2 linked regions of the Aureimonas sp. SA4125 genome follow. Each later gene encodes a partner of the first gene's protein in a complex. Links are inferred from orthologs where the notes say so. Each region holds a gene or a part of one and is shown on either strand. Other genes may lie near its edges. The genes, in order: secY and secA.

The links.
Region 2: the proteins of secY (region 1) and secA are in contact, whole or in part, in a crystal structure (PDB 3DIN), measured with the Thermotoga maritima proteins. The link is inferred for Aureimonas sp. SA4125 from one-to-one orthologs. Residues at the interface, in WP_004081795.1 of Thermotoga maritima: Glu108, Gly109, Glu110, Glu111, Ala236, Glu237, Arg238, Arg239, Ile240, Thr241, Ile242, Gln243, Tyr244, Ala245, Arg246, Arg247, Val248, Thr249, Gly250, Arg251, Arg252, Val253, Tyr254, Gly256, Ala257, Ser258, Thr259, Tyr260, Leu261, Pro262; in WP_004082002.1 of Thermotoga maritima: Glu261, Ala262, Arg263, Lys300, Ala301, Arg302, Thr303, Ile304, Ile305, Leu323, Tyr324, Asp325, Pro326, Val329, Ser330, Tyr333, Ile336, Lys340, Phe345, Val349, Glu363, Phe364, Tyr374, Ser375, Gly376, Gly377, Glu393, Ile395, Thr482, Ser483.

The regions. Positions count from the first base shown.
Region 1 is NZ_AP025032.1:2,503,401-2,507,723, reverse strand. What follows is about bases 689-3,511. They hold secY (preprotein translocase subunit SecY), read left to right. Parts: upstream 689-1,339; coding sequence 1,340-2,683; downstream 2,684-3,511. Other genes in these bases: Sa4125_RS11590 (adenylate kinase), read left to right, coding at 2,680-3,348; rplO (50S ribosomal protein L15), read left to right, coding at 737-1,210; rpmD (50S ribosomal protein L30), read left to right, coding at 689-718. In the rest of the region: rpsE (30S ribosomal protein S5), read left to right, coding at 1-445; more of rpmD, read left to right, coding at 515-688; rpsM (30S ribosomal protein S13), read left to right, coding at 3,577-3,945; rpsK (30S ribosomal protein S11), read left to right, coding at 4,031-4,323. UniProt on the Escherichia coli protein: The central subunit of the protein translocation channel SecYEG. Consists of two halves formed by TMs 1-5 and 6-10.
Region 2 is NZ_AP025032.1:3,836,833-3,849,805, reverse strand. The notes cover bases 2,375-5,633. They hold secA (preprotein translocase subunit SecA), read right to left. Parts: upstream 5,263-5,633; coding sequence 2,575-5,262; downstream 2,375-2,574. Outside these bases: Sa4125_RS18235 (acetyl-CoA carboxylase carboxyltransferase subunit alpha), read left to right, coding at 1-892; Sa4125_RS18230 (murein L,D-transpeptidase family protein), read left to right, coding at 1,203-2,207; Sa4125_RS18220 (peptidylprolyl isomerase), read left to right, coding at 5,651-6,577; bifunctional glutamate N-acetyltransferase/amino-acid acetyltransferase ArgJ, read left to right, coding at 6,655-7,896; Sa4125_RS18210 (GNAT family N-acetyltransferase), read left to right, coding at 7,877-8,668; Sa4125_RS18205 ((deoxy)nucleoside triphosphate pyrophosphohydrolase), read left to right, coding at 8,744-9,151; Sa4125_RS18200 (hypothetical protein), read left to right, coding at 9,329-9,634; Sa4125_RS18195 (methyltransferase domain-containing protein), read right to left, coding at 9,767-10,666; Sa4125_RS18190 (ComF family protein), read left to right, coding at 10,758-11,522; grxC (glutaredoxin 3), read left to right, coding at 11,565-11,822; Sa4125_RS18180 (carbon-nitrogen hydrolase family protein), read left to right, coding at 11,865-12,728; Sa4125_RS18175 (DUF1178 family protein), read left to right, coding at 12,725-12,973. UniProt on the Escherichia coli protein: Required for protein export, interacts with the SecYEG preprotein conducting channel.

The sequences.
Region 1 (4,323 bases):
TTTCGGCTTCGCTGCTCTCGTCGTCGTCGGCGACCTCAAGGGTCGTGTCGGCTTCGGCCACGGCAAGGCGCGTGAAGTGCCTGAGGCCATCCGCAAGGCGACGGAAGCCGCCAAGCGCGACCTGATCTTCGTGCCGCTGCGCGATGCGCGTACGCTCCATCACGACGTCGCTGGCCGCCATGGCGCCGGCAAGGTCTACATCCGCTCGGCCGAGGCTGGTACCGGCATCATCGCCGGCGGTCCGATGCGCGCGGTCTTCGAGGCCGTCGGCGTTCATGACGTCGTCGCCAAGTCCCTCGGTTCGTCCAATCCCTACAACATGGTGCGCGCGACCTTCGACGCGCTCAAGGGATCGATGCATCCGAAGGATGTCGCCTCCCGTCGTGGCATCAAGTATTCCGCGCTCCAGGCTCGCCGTCGCGACCTCGTAGCCGTTGAAGACTGATAGGCCGAAGATTGATTTGGCGGGGCAGGGCGCTCGGAGCGTCCGCCTGCCTGACGAAGGAGCCAAGCGATGGCCGATACGAAAACCCAGGGCAAGACTGTCACAGTCGAACAGATCGGTAGCCCGACCCGCCGTCCGATCGAGCAGCGCCAGACGCTGATCGGTCTCGGCCTCAACAAGATGCACCGTACCCGGACCCTCGAGGACACGTCCTCGGTTCGCGGCATGATTGCCAAGGTCAGCCATCTCGTCCGCGTTGTGGACGAGGCCTGATCCCGAGGAGCTTATCCGATGAAACTCAATGAGATTTCCGATGTGGCCGGCGCCACCCATTCGCGCAAGCGCGTGGGTCGCGGTATCGGTTCGGGAACCGGCAAGACCGGTGGCCGCGGCGTCAAGGGACAGAAGTCCCGTTCGGGCGTTGCGATCAACGGCTTCGAGGGCGGCCAGATGCCGCTGTATCGCCGCCTGCCGAAGCGCGGCTTCGTGAACATCTTCGCCAAGGACTACACCGTGGTGTCCCTGGCGCGCATCCAGATCGCGATCGACGCCGGCAAGCTCGATGCGAGCAAGCCGATCGACGTCGACGCGCTGAAGCTGGCCGGCATCGTTCGCAAGACCCGCGACGGCGTTCGCCTGCTCGGCGACGGCGAAGTGACCGGCAAGCTGGCGATCACGGTCGCCGGTGCGTCGAAGTCGGCGATCGAGAAGATCGAAAAGGCTGGCGGTTCCGTCACGCTTCCCGCGGTTGCCGCGGAAGCCTGATCACCGGCCGGGCGAGGGCTGAAGCCTTCGCTTGATTGCGTCGGCACAGCCGCCTATCTCTCGTGCTCCCTCGGGGGGAGGGGGCTGTTCGTCCGACTCCCCCTTGAGGCAATCCGGAGATAACACGCGATGGCATCGGCTGCGGAACAACTTGCCGCGAATCTGAATTTCTCTGCCTTCTCGAAGGCCGGAGACCTCAAGAAGAGAATCTGGTTCACCCTCGGGGCCCTTCTGGTCTACCGCCTGGGAACCTACATCCCGATGCCCGGCATCAACCCGGAAGCGCTGGCTCAAGCCTTCCAGCAGCAGTCCTCCGGCATTCTCGGCCTGTTCAACATGTTTGCCGGCGGCGCCGTCGGGCGCATGGCGATCTTCGCCCTCGGCATCATGCCCTACATCTCCGCTTCCATCATCATCCAGCTGATGACCTCGGTCATTCCGACGCTGGAGGCGCTGAAGAAGGAGGGCGAGCAGGGCCGCAAAGTCATCAACCAGTATACGCGCTACGGTACCGTGCTCCTGGCTCTGGTGCAGGCCTACGGCATCGCCGCCGGCCTCGAATCGTCGTCCAACATCGTCAGCGATCCCGGCACGTTCTTTCGCATCTCCACCGTCCTGACGCTCACCGGCGGCACGATGTTCCTGATGTGGCTGGGCGAGCAGATTACCTCGCGCGGCATCGGCAACGGCATCTCGCTGATCATCTTCGCCGGCATCGTCGCGAATCTTCCGAGCGCCATCGCCAACCTGCTGGAGCTTGGCCGCACCGGAGCGCTGTCGGCGGCGATCATCCTCATCGTGATCTTCGTGGCGATCGCCTGCATCGCGGGAATCGTGTTCTTCGAGCGCGCCCAGCGCCGGCTGCTGATCCAGTACCCGAAGCGTCAGGTCGGCAACCGGATGTTCCAGGGCGACACCTCGCACCTGCCGCTGAAGCTGAACACCGCCGGCGTCATCCCGCCGATCTTCGCCTCGTCGCTTCTGCTCCTGCCGGTGACGGTCGCCAATTTCGCCGATACGGCGAGCCTGCCGGGCTGGGCGGGGACGGTCATCGCGTCGCTCGGACATGGGCGTCCGCTCTACATGCTGCTCTACGCGGCGATGATCGCCTTCTTCGCCTTCTTCTACACGGCGGTGGTCTTCAATCCGAAGGACACGGCAGACAACCTGAAGAAGCACGGTGGCTTCATCCCCGGTATTCGTCCGGGCGATCGTACGGCGGAGTATATCGACTTTGTGCTGACCCGGATTACGGTGATCGGCGCTATCTATCTGGTCGTCATTTGTCTACTGCCCGAATTCCTCATATCGGCCGCCGGCGTTCCGTTCTATCTCGGTGGCACCTCGCTGTTGATCGTGGTCAGCGTGACGATGGATACCGTCGCCCAGGTGCAGGGACACCTGCTGGCACATCAATACGAAGGGCTCGTCAAAAAGGCGAAGCTCCGTGGGGGGAAACGGGGAGCAAGATGAGGCTGATACTTCTAGGGCCACCGGGTGCGGGCAAGGGGACGCAGGCCCACCGTCTCATCGTGAAATACGGCATCGTGCAGCTCTCGACCGGCGACATGCTGCGGGCCGCGGTCGCGGCGAAGACCGAGATCGGTCTCAAGGCGAAGTCGGTGATGGATGCCGGCTCGCTCGTCTCGGACGAGATCGTCAATGCCATCATCGCCGAGCGGATCGACCAGGCGGACTGCGCCAACGGGTTCATTCTCGATGGCTATCCCCGGACGCTTCAACAGGCCGATTCGACTGAGGCCATGTTGAAGGCGAAGGGGATGAAGCTCGATCACGTGATCGAGATGCGCGTCGACGACGAGGTCCTCGTCCATCGCGTCTCCGGGCGCTACACCTGCGCTGAATGCGGCGCTGTCTATCATGATACCGATCGCAAGCCGCGTGCTGAGGGTGTGTGCGACGACTGCGGGCATTCGAACTTCAAGCGTCGCCCCGATGACAATGCCGATGTGATGCGCACCCGCTTGCGCGCCTACTACAAGGAGACCTCTCCTCTGGTGGGCTATTACCACTGCAAGGGGATTCTCAGCTTCATCGACGGCATGAAGGCCATCGACGAGGTGACGGCGGATCTCTCGGCGATCATCGAGAGTACCGGGAAGGCTGCTGCCGTCTGACCGCGACGACATCGGATCCCGGGGCCTCGAGCCCCGGCTGACAAGCAATGAGAAGCGCCGGCTTGGTTGACTCCCGCCGGACTTCCAGACTATATCCGGCGCCATATCGCGATTTTCCTGCGGTCGGCCCGGGTTCCTTTCGAGGAGCACGAGCCGGGCGCTGTTCGCTTATCGGCTCCGTTCCTTGCTTCACAAGGGCTTCGAGCCCCATTTTCAAGGAGTACGGACTTGGCCCGTATCGCAGGCGTTAATATCCCGACCAACAAGCGCGTCGTCATTGCGCTTCAGTACATTCACGGCATCGGTCCGACCGTCGCGAAGGAAATCGTCGAGAAGGTCAATCTCGGCCCCGAGCGCCGCGTCAACGACCTGACCGATTCTGAAGTCCTCCAGATCCGCGAGATGATCGACCGCGACTATCAGGTCGAGGGCGACCTGCGTCGCGAGACATCCATGAACATCAAGCGTCTGATGGACCTCGGCTGCTATCGTGGCCTGCGTCATCGTCGCGGCCTTCCGGTCCGTGGCCAGCGCACGCACACCAATGCCCGCACGCGCAAGGGTCCTGCCAAGGCGATCGCCGGCAAGAAGAAGTAATTGCCGAGGCGCCCGCTGAGCGGGCGCTTGGGTGGTGGAGCCGCTGGAACTACGGCGGTGTCGATATCTCAAGGAAGAATGAACCATGGCTAAAGAGCAGCGCATCCGCCGTCGCGAGCGCAAGAACATCTCGTCGGGCGTCGCGCACGTGCAGTCGACCTTCAACAACACCCTGATCACCATCACCGACGCGCAGGGCAACACGATCGCCTGGTCGTCGGCTGGCGCCCAGGGCTTCAAGGGCTCGCGCAAGTCGACCCCGTTCGCCGCCCAGATCGCTGCCGAAGATGCTGCCAAGAAGGCGCAGGAACACGGCATGCGGACGCTGGAAGTCGAGGTCTCGGGTCCCGGTTCCGGCCGCGAATCGGCGCTGCGCGC
Region 2 (12,973 bases), 1.3 Mb from region 1 along the record:
GAAGGGGATCGGCGAGAACAAGGATGGCGTCGACGTCACCGAGGAGATCCAGCGGCTCGAGAAGCGGTCGCACGATGCCTTGCTCGACCTCTACAGAAAGCTGACGCCCTGGCAGAAGACGCAGGTCGCCCGTCACGCCGACCGGCCGCATTGCCTCGACTATGTCGAGCGGATGATCACCGACTTCACGCCGCTGGCCGGCGACCGCTTCTTCGCCGAGGACCACGCCATCATTTCCGGCTTCGGCAGGTTGGACGGGCAGTCGATCGCGATCATCGGCCAGGAGAAGGGGTCTGACACCCAGACCCGGCTGAAGCACAATTTCGGCATGGCCCGCCCCGAGGGCTACCGCAAGGCTGTCCGCATCATGGAGATGGCCGAGCGTTTCGGCATTCCGGTCCTGACGCTGGTCGACACGGCCGGTGCCTATCCCGGCATCGGCGCCGAGGAGCGCGGCCAGGCCGAGGCGATCGCCCGCTCGACGGAGGCCTGCCTCAACCTGAAGGTGCCGCTCGTGTCGGTGATCATCGGCGAGGGTGGCTCGGGCGGTGCCATCGCGCTGGCAGCAGCCAACCGGGTGCTGATGCTGGAGCATGCCATCTACAGCGTCATCTCGCCGGAAGCCGGCGCTTCGATCCTCTGGCGCGACGCGACACGGGCGCAGGACGTTGCCCAGGCGATGAAGATCACCGCACAGGACCTGAAGGGCTTCGGCGTCATCGACGAAATCGTGCCCGAGCCGATCGGCGGCGCGCATCGCGATGCCGGTGTGGCGATCGACACCACGGCAGAGCGCATCCGGGCGGCGTTTGCGGAACTGACGCCCCGCGATGGCGCGACGCTGCGGCGCGAACGCCGCGAAAAGTTCCTGGCGATCGGCCGGAATTTGTAAGTTCGCCAGGGCCGCTCGTCCCCTTTTGCGGCGATCGTGGCAGAACCGCCACGCTCGTGACCTAGCGTTACCGCTCGACCTTCGTCACAATGGCGTCGTCCTTGTGGGATCGAAGGGCGTATTCCGCGGCCGGGGCTGCGATGTTAACGCATCGTTAGGGCCCGCGGAGTCAAAACAAGAGACAAATTGTCTGAGTCCGAGCAAGGGTTTGCCAGGGTTCGGGCTGGTGCCAGCGGTCTGTGCGGCCGTGGGGCAGGATGGATGCAAGGGGCAGCGGGGTTGAAGCCCCCTGCCGAACAGGGGGACGGGCATGCTCGTCAGACGTCTGATCACTGCCGCCGCGCTCGCGGTCAGCCTGTTTGCCGTCTCGGCCTGTCAGCCGGGCGCCGATTTCGGCGACCTGATGGGACCGCAGGCGCCGGTTCCCGCTGCCCTCATCAAGGTGATGAAGACCAAGGACATGGGGCTGACGTCGCCGATCCTGGTTCGTCTGTTCAAGGAAGAATCCGCGCTCGAGGTCTGGAAGCAGAAGTCGAGCGGCAAGTACGAACTTCTGAAGACCTACTCGATCTGCGCCTGGTCCGGAAAGCTCGGGCCCAAGAAGGCCGAAGGCGATCGCCAGGGGCCCGAGGGCTTCTACACCGTCGTGCCGTCGCAGTTGAACCCGGGCTCTCAGCACCATCTCGCCGTCAACATCGGCTATCCCAACGCCTATGACCGCTCGCACGGCTTTACCGGCCAGAACCTGATGATCCACGGCTCGTGCAATTCGTCCGGGTGCTACGCCATGGACGACTGGCAGGTCGAGGAACTCTACGCGCTCGCCCGTGACAGCTTTGCCGGCGGTCAGCGCTCGTTCCAGATCCAGGCCTTTCCCTTCCGCATGACACCGAAGAACCTTGCCCGGCATCGCCAGTCCGAGCACTACGCGTTCTGGAAGATGCTGAAGGAGGGGTCGGACCGTTTCGAACTCACCAAGCGTGTGCCGAATGTCGGCGTCTGCGAAAAGCGCTACGTCTTCGATCCCCTGCTGGAGCCCGGCCAGACCCTCCTGCCGGCAGGGCCCTGCCCGGTGGTCGAGGAGACCGTCGAGGTCGCCGCCAAGCGCCTGTCCGACCAGGCCGAGGAAGACAGGCTGTTTGCGCAGATGAAGCCGCACGAATTCGCGCCCGTCTCGACCTTCAGCTACAAGACCGGCACGCCGATCACCGCCGATGCCTATGCCGCCGAGCAGCACCGCCGCGAAGGTTTCGACCGTTTCGGCAAGCCGCTGAAGACCCGCAAGGCGACCGTTTTCGACGGCTTCACGAAGTAGTCCCGGCCGGGCCGCGCGTCGCCGGACCGCGTCGGCGGCCGGCCGTTCGCATGGTCATGGCGAGCCGACCGAACGCCAAGGCGCGGGATGGGCTGCGGACCTCCTCCCGCGGCTTGCCCCGTCGGAGTGCTCGGCCGACGAGCGCCGCAGCGAAGCCGTCGCGCTCAAATCGTCCTTCGTTGCCGGCACCGCGCCGGAAAGCGCCGCGCCACCGGCACTTCCCAGCCAGCGACGCCGATCGAGGCGGGACAAGGCCGGTTGCCGGCTCCATCCCGCATTCCGAGGGCGGCAACGCTTCAGTCAGCGCATAAAAAACCGGGACGCTGCCGCCCCGGTCCTTGAACGTGCCGCCTGCCGGCTCCCGCTCTCAGGCGAAAGCGCCGTGGCAGTGCTTGAACTTCTTGCCCGAGCCGCAGGGGCAGGGCTCGTTGCGACCGACGACACCCCAGAGGCTTGGATCCTCGTTGTCGGCGGACAGGCCGGTGGCATCGTCCTCGCCGGTCGTGGCATCGATGTGATGCGCCGTCATCATCGGCAGCAGATCGTCCTGAGACTGCTGCTGCTCATCCTGCCGCACGACCTCGACGCGCATCAGCTGCGCGGTGGTGCGCTCGCGCAGATGGCCGAGCATCGTCTCGAAGAGCTCGAAGCCCTCCGATTTGTACTCGTTCAGCGGGTCGCGCTGGGCGTAGCCGCGGAAACCCACGACCGAGCGCAGGTGATCGAGGTTGACCAGATGTTCGCGCCAGAGAAGGTCGATGGTCTGGAGGACGACCGACCGCTGGATGTAGGTCATCATCTCCGGCCCGAAACGCTCGGTCTTCTCGGCGAAGATGGCGTCCGCGGCGTCGAGGATGCGTTCGCGGATGACGGTCTCGTCGATGCCTTCCTCGTCGGCCCATTCCTTGATCGGCAGATCGAGGTTGAGAAGCTCCAGGCACTCCTCGCGCAGCTCGGCGGTCTGCCACTGCTCGGGATAGGCGCGCTCGGGAATATGTCGGGCGACGGCGGCCTCAATGGTCGCCTGGCGCATGTCGGTGACCGTCTCCGTCAGCCCTTCCGCATCCATCAGTTCGAGCCGCTGCTCGAAGATGACGCGGCGCTGGTCGTTCATCACGTCGTCGTATTTCAGAAGGTTCTTGCGGATGTCGAAGTTGCGCGCCTCGACCTTCTTCTGCGCCTTCTCCAGCGCCTTGTTGATCCAGGGGTGGACGATCGCCTCGTCCTCCTTCAGGCCGAGCCGGGTCAACATGGTGTCCATGCGCTCGGAGCCGAAGATGCGCATCAGGTCGTCCTGCAGCGACAGGAAGAACTTTGACCGGCCGGGATCGCCCTGACGGCCGGAGCGGCCGCGCAGCTGGTTGTCGATGCGCCGCGACTCGTGCCGCTCGGTGGCCAGAACGTAGAGGCCGCCGGCAGCCAGCGCCTGATCTTTCAGGCGCTTGATGTCGGTCCGGATCGCCTCCTCGGCGGCGGTCCGCTCCGGGCCCTCCGGCATGTCCTTCAGTTCGTGCTCGATGCGCATGTCGGCATTGCCGCCGAGCTGGATGTCGGTGCCGCGACCGGCCATGTTGGTGGCGATCGTCACCGCGCCGGGCACGCCCGCCTGCGCGACGATATAGGCCTCCTGCTCGTGATAGCGGGCGTTCAGCACCTGAAAATTCTTCAGCCCGCCCTTGGCCAGCCGCTCGGCCAGCATTTCGGACTTCTCGATCGAGGTCGTGCCGACGAGGACCGGCTGGCCGCGGCCAGCCGCCTCGTTGATCTCGTTGGCGATCGCCTTGAACTTCTCGTCCGCCGTCCGGTAGACCTCGTCGTCCTCGTCGATGCGCTTGACCGGCAGGTTCGTCGGGATCTCCAGCACATCGAGGCCGTAGATGTCGCCGAACTCGGCCGCTTCCGTCGACGCCGTGCCGGTCATGCCGGCAAGACGCTCGTACATGCGGAAATAGTTCTGGAAGGTGATCGAGGCGAGCGTCTGGTTCTCGGGCTGGACGGTGACGCCCTCCTTGGCTTCCAGCGCCTGGTGCAGGCCTTCCGAATAGCGCCGGCCCGGCATCATGCGGCCGGTGAACTCGTCGATGATGACGATCTCGTCGTTGCGGACGATGTAGTCCTTGTCGCGCTGGAACAGCGTGTGGGCCTTCAGCGCGTTGTTCACATGGTGGACGATCGCGACGTTCTCGATGTCGTAGAGCGAGGCGCCGACGAGATGGCCCGCCGATTCCAGCAGACGCTCGAGCTTCTCTGTGCCGTCCTCGGTGAACGAGACCTGGCGTTGCTTCTCGTCGAGCTCGTAGTCCTCGGGACCGAGCTGCGGGATGAAGGCGTCGATGGTCTTGTAGAGATCGGATCGGTCGTCGAGCGGGCCGGAGATGATGAGCGGCGTGCGCGCCTCGTCGATCAGGATCGAGTCGACCTCGTCGACGATCGCGAAGTGATGGCCGCGCTGCACCATCTGGCCGCGCTCGTACTTCATGTTGTCGCGCAGGTAGTCGAAGCCGAGCTCGTTGTTGGTGGCGTAGGTAATGTCACAGGCATAGGCGGCGCGACGCTGGTCGTCCGAGAGGCCGTGCGTGATGATGCCGACGGACATTCCGAGGAAGCGATAGACCTTGGCCATCCATTCCGCGTCGCGCGTGGCGAGATAGTCGTTCACGGTGACGACGTGCGCGCCCTTGCCGGCAAGCGCGTTGAGATAGACGGGTAGGGTCGCGACGAGGGTCTTGCCCTCGCCGGTCCGCATCTCGGCGATCGACTTGCGGTTCAGGACCATGCCGCCGATCATCTGGACGTCGAAATGGCGCATGCCGAGAGCCCGCTTGGCGGCTTCGCGCACTGTCGCGAAGGCCGGAACGAGCAGGTTGTCGACCGGGGTGCCGGCGGCGATCTGGGCTCGGAACTCGTCGGTACGGCCGCGCAGCGCCTCGTCGCTCAAGCCTACCAGCGAGGCCTCGAGCGCGTTGATTTCCCGCACGAAGGGCTCGAAACGTCGAACAACCCGATCGTTCGACGAACCGAGCAACTTGCGGGCGATGCCGCCGAGACTGACCATGAACAGGCCTTTCTAAAGATGAATCGAGACGCTTGCCGGTGGAGGGATCTACCGACGAGCGGCCGCAAAGCGGTCCAGACCTTGCCCCAACCGATCACGAGGCAGTGCCGCCATGCCGGCTTGCCGAAGCCAATTGCGCAGCAGGATCAGGGGCTTGCGTATCGTTCCGGCATAAGGCCCGTCCCCTGTCTGCCTGGGTCGCGACAGGGGCGCGGCTGGACTTTGACGACGCGAGAGAGATAAGAGGGGGGCAAAGCGATGTCAACGCCGCAGAGAGGCGCGCTCCGGCCCTTAAAAGACCGCAAAGCCAAGACTTTCAGAACCCGTTTTCAGGAAGATCTGGCAACGGGCGCCGGCTTCTTACCCCGAGATGACCCGAGGAACCTTCATGACCAAGACCATCAAGCTTCTGCTCGCCGCAACCGGCCTATCCCTGATGACGCTGGCCGTCCCGTCGCTGGCCGCCGATAGCGATGTCGTCGCCAAGGTCGGCGACCAGTCGATCACGGCAGGCGATCTCGACCTGGCTGCGCAGGATCTCGGCGAGCAGTTCAGCAAGCTGCCGCCCGAGCAGCGCAAACTCGCCGTCCTCTCGGCGCTGATCGACATCAAGTCGCTGGCGCAGGAAGCCGAGAAGGCCGGAATCGCGAAGGACAAGGTCGTCGAGGCGCGCATCGCCTTCCTGCGTGAGCGCGCTTTGCACAATGCCTATTTCCAGAAGCAGGGCGTCGACGCCATCACCGATGACGAGCTGAAGGCGCGCTACGACGCCGAGGTCGCCAAGATCAAGCCGGTCGAGGAACTGCATGCCCGCCACATCCTGGTGAAGACCAAGGAAGAGGCCGAGGCAATCATCAAGAAGCTCGACGGCGGTGCCGACTTCATGACGCTCGCCGCCGAGCAGTCGAACGGTCCCTCGGGTCCCGAGGGCGGCGATCTCGGATTCTTCGGCCCCGGCCAGATGGTGCCGCCGTTCGAGACGGCCGCCTACGCGCTCGAAGTCGGCAAGTATACCCAGCAGCCCGTGCAGACGCAGTTCGGCTGGCACATCATCCAGGTGACCGAGAAGCGCCCGCAGAAGCAGCCCGAGTTCGACGCGGTGAAGGAGCAGATCCGTCAGGTCATCATGCGCGAGAAGTACATGGTCCTGGTGCAGAAGGCGCGCGAGGAACAGAAGGTCGTCTACGTCGATCCGGCGATGAAGACCGCCGTCGAGGCGATGGAAAAGGCCGCCTCCGCTCCGCCGGCCGAGGGCGCGGAACCTGCGGGCGCTGCGCCCGCCGATGCCGCGCCGGCCACGGCGCCCGCGCAGTAAGCAGCCACCGCCGGACACTGACGGGCGCGCCAGCGATGGCGCGCCCCTTTTTCAATGACACTGGGATGGGGACTTCCATGAGCACAAGCATCTCGCCGCTGGCACCGACCGACTATGCCAACCTGCCGGCGATCGAGGGCCTGCGCATCGCGACCGCCGCGGCGGGCATCAAGTACAAGGGCCGGACCGATGTTCTGATGATGGTGCTGGACGCCCCCGCCAGCATCGCCGGGGTCTTCACCCGCTCGAAATGTCCTTCCGCGCCTGTCGATCTCTGCCGCGAGAACCTGAAGGGCGGCAGCGTTCGCGCCATCGTCGTCAATTCCGGCAATGCCAACGCCTTCACCGGACGGCGTGGCCGCGAGACGACGGCGATGACCGCGGTCGCCGCGGCGGAGGCGGTGGGATGCCGCTCGAACGAGGTCTTCCTCGCCTCGACCGGGGTGATCGGCGAGCCACTCGACGCCGCCAAGTTCAGCCATCTTCTGGAAGGGCTTGCCAAGGAGGCGACCGGCGCACGCTGGCGCGACGCTGCCGACGCCATCATGACCACCGATACCTATCCGAAGCTCGCAACCCGTGCGGTCGAGATCGCCGGCGTCACTGTCACGCTGAACGGCATCGCCAAGGGCGCCGGCATGATCGCGCCCGATATGGCGACCATGCTCTCCTTCCTCGCGACCGATGCGCCGCTGCCGGCGGCGACGCTCCAGGCCATGCTGTCGCAGGCGGTCGAGCCGAGCTTCAATTCGGTGACCGTCGACAGCGACACCTCGACCTCAGACACGCTGCTTCTCATCGCGACCGGCGCTGCCGCTTCCCGCGGGTGCCCGGAGATTTCCGATCCTGCCGATATCAGGCTGGAGGATTTCCGCTCGGCGCTCGCCGGCATGCTCCTCGATCTCGCCCGCCAGGTGGCGCGGGACGGCGAGGGCGCCCGGCACGAGATCCAGGTGACGGTGGAGGGCGCCGTCAGCGACGCCTCGGCCAAGCGCATCGCGCTGTCGATCGCCAATTCGCCGCTGGTCAAGACCGCCGTCGCCGGCGAGGACGCCAACTGGGGCCGCGTCGTGATGGCCGTCGGCAAGGCCGGCGAGCCCGCCGACCGCGACCGGCTGACGATCTCCTTCGGCGGGGTTCGCGTGGCGCTGAACGGCGAGCGCGATCCGGACTACAGCGAAGCTTCGGCCGCGGCCGTGATGAAGGGGCAGGAAGTGCCGATCCATGTCGCCCTCGGTCTCGGCAGCGGGCGCTGGACCGTCTACAGCTGCGACCTGACGAAGGACTATGTCGAGATCAATGGCGACTATCGAAGCTGAGAACCTGACGCAGCTCGCCGTCGTCCGGCGGCTGGAGGCCGCAGGCTTTCGCGCCTGGCCCGCGAGCCAGACGGAGTTCGACGGGACCTGGGCGGTCAGGCTGACCGCGGGTTTTCCCGCCAAGCGCCTGAACTCGGTCAACCCGCTCGACCGATCCGACCATCTCGACATTCCGGCAAGGGTCGAGCGTGCGGCCGCGCGGTTCAAGTCCTTTGGTCGGCCCTTTCTGTTTCGCCAGTCGCCGCTGGCGCCGCCGCAGCTTGTCCAGCATCTCGACGATCTCGGCTGGTCGTCCTTCGGCGAATCCATCGTCTTCTCGGCAGATCTTGCCGGTCTCGACCTGACGGATTGCGACCCCGACGTCGTGTCCGAGCTCACGCCGATCGGCGACGTCCATCGCTACATCGAAGCCAGTCTGGTCGTACACGAGCGGCCGGCCGAGCTGCGGGAGGGACTGACCGAGATCCTCGAATTGATCCGGCCGCCCTCGGCGCTCTTTCTGCTCGAGGAGGGAGCCCGACCGGTCGCCGTCGCCCTGGCGATCCGGGACAACGACCTTGCCGGCGTCCTCGATGTCGCGGTGTCCGCTGACCGGCGGCAACGCGGCATCGGCCGCGGCATCGTCACGGCGGCTCTGCGCCACACGCGGGCGATGGGGGCGCGTACCGCCTGGCTGCAGGTCGAGGCCGACAACGCGGCGGGGCTCGCCATGTATCGGAAGCTCGGCTTCGTCGAGGCCTATCGCTATGTCTACCGCGCGCCGCCTGCCTGAACCGCGTCGAGCCGGACCTCGCTCACGCAGCCTTTGCGGACCAGCCGGGGTCCGAGAGTTAAGGATCTCTTCAGCATGTCTGCAATCAGTCTGGTTCTCGTCGTCGCGTGCGCGCTGGTCGATGCCGATGGGCGGGTGCTCATCGCAGAGCGCCCGGCGGGCAAGTCGATGGCCGGCCTCTGGGAGTTTCCGGGCGGCAAGGTCGAGCCGGGCGAGACACCCGAGGAGTCGCTGATCCGCGAGCTTGAGGAAGAACTCGGGATCGTCACGAAGGCCGCCTGCCTCGCGCCGCTTACCTTCGTAAGCCATAGATATCAGGACTTTCACCTGTTGATGCCGCTCTATGTCTGCCGCCGATTCGAGGGCATCGCGACACCGCGCGAGGGACAAAGGCTGAAATGGGTCCGGCCGAAAGCGCTGCGCGACTATCCCATGCCGCCGGCCGACGCGCCGATCATCCCCTTCCTCGTCGACCTCCTCTGAGCGGCGAGCCCCGCCGCTGCCGCCCGCGGCGCGCCGAAAATGCCTGCCTCAGGTGCTAATCGATCCTGAAGGACCAGAGGACAGTTTAAGGCAATTTTCACCGCTCCCACGGCACAGTCAAAGTCGAGAAGGCGACGGCGGTCCGGTCCGCCTCGCTTTGCCAGACGGAGGTGTTCCATGAGAGATGTCAGTCAGAAGTCGGGGATTTCCGACACCCTCGTCGAAGCGCGTGGCGGCTTGTTTCGCGCCACGCTCCTGTTCGGATCGATTGCCGTCGCGCTGGCGATGATCGTCGTGCCGACCGCCGATCACCAGGCCAAGCTCGTGGCCGCCGAGCGCGTCAAGACGCTGGATACCGTCACGACGGGCTCGAGCGTCCGTTCGGACAAGAAACACTACGTGTCGCGCCTCAGCGTGCTGACGGACCCCGACAAGGGACCGTGCCTTCTCTTCCCGGATGGTACCCAGCGCGGCGCTTGCTGAGACGGCGTCACCGCGACGGCAGCCCGTGAAACTGCCCTCGTCGCACCCGGCCACGATGGGCCGCAGGCTGGCCCGCCAGCAGGCTGGCAGGTTTCGCCCCGTTTGCGCCCGGTCGCCGCTTCGGCGAGGCCGTCACGATGTTGGCGGACGGGACACCCGGGAACGGTCGGCGAGCGCCTCGCCGAGACTGGCCTTGGCGCTGCCGGGCTTCAGCGGCTTCTGCTGGCTTTCATGCGGCTTCCATCCGGAGAGATAGACGATGTCGAAGGTCGCGCGGACGCGGCCGTCGGCGTCGGCGAAACGCTCCTGGTAGATCTGCGCCGCGCGCAGGAAAAGGCGACGCGGCGTCGGCGTGCGGCTGCGGGCCGTCAGCGGGTTGGCCATTCCCATCGCGCGCAGGTCGCGCATCAGACCGAACATCGAATCATAGCGCACGGTGAGCCGGTCCTGGTCCGTCACCGGAAGGGCAAGACCGGCGCGCTGCAGCAGGGCACCGGCGTCGCGAATGTCGACAAAGGGTGGAACGCGCGGCGAGGCGCCGCCGCGGATTTCCGCCTCCGCCTCGAGAAGCGCGGTGCGCAACTCGTTCAGCGTCTCGCCACCGAGGAGCGCCGCCAGGAACAATCCGTCCGGGCGCAGCGTCCGCGCCGCCTGGATAAGGGCGCCGGGCGTGTCGTTGGTGAGATGCAGCGACAATGCCGAGACGACGAGATCGGCCGAGCCCTCCTTCAGCGGCAGGGCCTCTTCGTCGGCGACCACGGCAAGGCTGTCGCCGACGAGCGAGGCCAGGCGTTCCACCCGCACCAGCGTACCCACCTTGCCGCTCTGGCGGAGAAGCTCGGCCATCTCGCCGGAATGGCTGGCGAGGTCGATGCCGAGGGCGAAGTGCCGCTCGACCAGCGACAGTCGTTCGGCAAGTTCGGCGGCGACGTTTGCCAGAAGGAAGCGTGCCGAAGCCGCCGCGGGGTCGAGGGAGACGCGTTGCCGGCGGCGATCAAGGAGGGTGCGATCGAAGATCGGGGTGGCGCTCATTTAGTTTTTCCGTTGCTGCGACTTTCAAAGCTTGTAGCCGATGTAGGGCGGCGTATCGTGATGGCCTCGATCCTTTTTCCAGGAGACGGGCATGGCACTGTCGGTCCAGCGTGGCGCCGGGGTGATGTCGCAGATCGTGGCGAACCTGCTTTTCCCGCCAGTCTGTGCCGGCTGCCGGGTGGCGGTCGGCGGCCCGGATGCTCTCTGTGCCCGTTGCTGGACGCTCCTGCGCTTCATCGAGCGGCCTTATTGCGACGTGCTCGGCCTGCCCTTTTCCTATGATCCGGGGGAGGGGGCGGTGTCGCCGCAGGCGATCGCCGACCCGCCGCCCTTCGCTCGCCATCGCTCCGCTGTGATCTATGACGGGCTCGCCGCCCGTCTCGTCGCCGCGCTGAAATATGGCGACCGCACCGACCTCGTGCCGCTGATGGCCAGTTGGATGGGCCGCGCCGGCGAGGATCTCCTCGCCGATGCCGAGATCGTCGTGCCCGTTCCGCTGCACCGGGGGCGTTTATGGCGGCGGCGGTTCAACCAGTCGGCGGAACTGGCGCGGGCGCTCGTGCGCGGCGAGGCGGCGCGCGGCCGGGCGCTCGCCTCCGCGCCGCTGGCGCTGGCGCGGGTGAAGGCGACGCGCAGCCAGGTCGGGCTCGGGCGCCGGCAACGGCAGGAGAACGTGCGCGGCGCCTTCAAGATCGTGCCGGGCCAGCGCGCCGCGATCCTCGGCAGGCGCGTCCTTCTCGTCGACGACGTCTTCACCACCGGCGCCACCGTCGGCAGCGCCACCCTTGCGCTGATTCGGGCCGGTGCGCGGGATGTCGACGTCTTGACCTTTGCACGGGTTGCAGCGGAAGAATGAGGCGTCCATATCGGGGGGATAGCGGATTTCAGGACCAGCGCCATGACCGACGTCACCATCTATACCCGCCAGCTCTGCAGCTATTGCGCGCGGGCAAAGCAGCTTCTGGAGAAGAAGGGCGTCGCCTTCGAGGAGAAGGACGCCAGCCATTCGCCGGACCTGCGCAGGGAGATGATGCAGCGCTCGAACGGCGGCGCGACGTTTCCGCAGATCTTTATCGGCGAGACGCATGTCGGCGGCTGCGACGATCTCTATGCGCTGGAGCGTGCGGGCAAGCTCGACCCGCTTCTCGCCGCCTGATCCGGCCGTAACACGAGGGGCCGGTTGGCCCGAGGAAGAGACATGACCGTTTTCACCGCCGCCGTCCTGCAAATGCGTTCCGGCATCGATCCCGATGCCAATGCGCGCGATTTTTCGGCCCTCGTCGAGGAGGCGGTGGCCGGCGGCGCGCACTATGTGCAGAGCCCCGAGATGACGGGCATGGTCCAGCGTGACAAGGCCGGGCTGATGGCAAGGCTGAAGGACGGGCCCGAGGACGTCATCGTCCGCACCGCCGCCGAGCTCGCCCGTCGCTACGCCATCCACGTCCATGTCGGCTCGGTCGCCGTCGCCGTCGAGGGCGGCATGGTCGCCAACCGCGCCTTCCTGTTTCGCCCCGATGGCAGTCTCCAGACGACCTACGACAAGATCCACATGTTCGACGTCGATCTCGACAATGGCGAGAGCTGGCGCGAGTCGAGCACCTACCGCCCCGGCGGCAAGGCCGAGGTCGCCGATCTCGACATCGCGGGCGAAAAGGCTCGGCTCGGCTTTGCCGTCTGCTACGACATGCGCTTCCCCCAGCTCTTCCGGGCCGAGGCGCTCGCCGGGGCCGAGATCCTGACGGCCCCGGCCGCCTTCACCCGGCAGACCGGGGAGGCGCACTGGCACGTGCTTCTGCGGGCGAGGGCGATCGAGAACGGCGCCTTCGTCGTCGCCGCCGCTCAGGGCGGCGTCCACGCCGACGGGCGCGAGACCTATGGTCATTCGATCATCATCGACCCCTGGGGCAGGATCCTCGCCGAAGTCGATGGCGATGCGCCGGGCGTGGCCCTTGCGCGGATCGACACGGCCGATGTCGCGGCGGCGCGCCAGAAGATCCCGAACCTGCGCAATGCCCGCGACTTCAGCGTCGCGCCGGCGTCCTCCGCAGAGGCGGCCGAGTGATCACCTTCTCCCTGCGGTGCGAGCCCGAGGGGCATTCCTTCGATGGCTGGTTCCGCTCCAGCGAGGACTTCGAGACGCAGAACGCCGGGCACCTCGTCGCTTGCCCCGTGTGCGGGACGACGACGATCGACAAGGCGCTGATGCGGCCGGCCCTCAGCGGCACGAAGCGCGAGGGAGGGCCGCAAGAGGCGGCGAAGATGATGGCGGCGCTGCAGCACCTGGCGCGCGAAGCCCGCGCCAAAGCC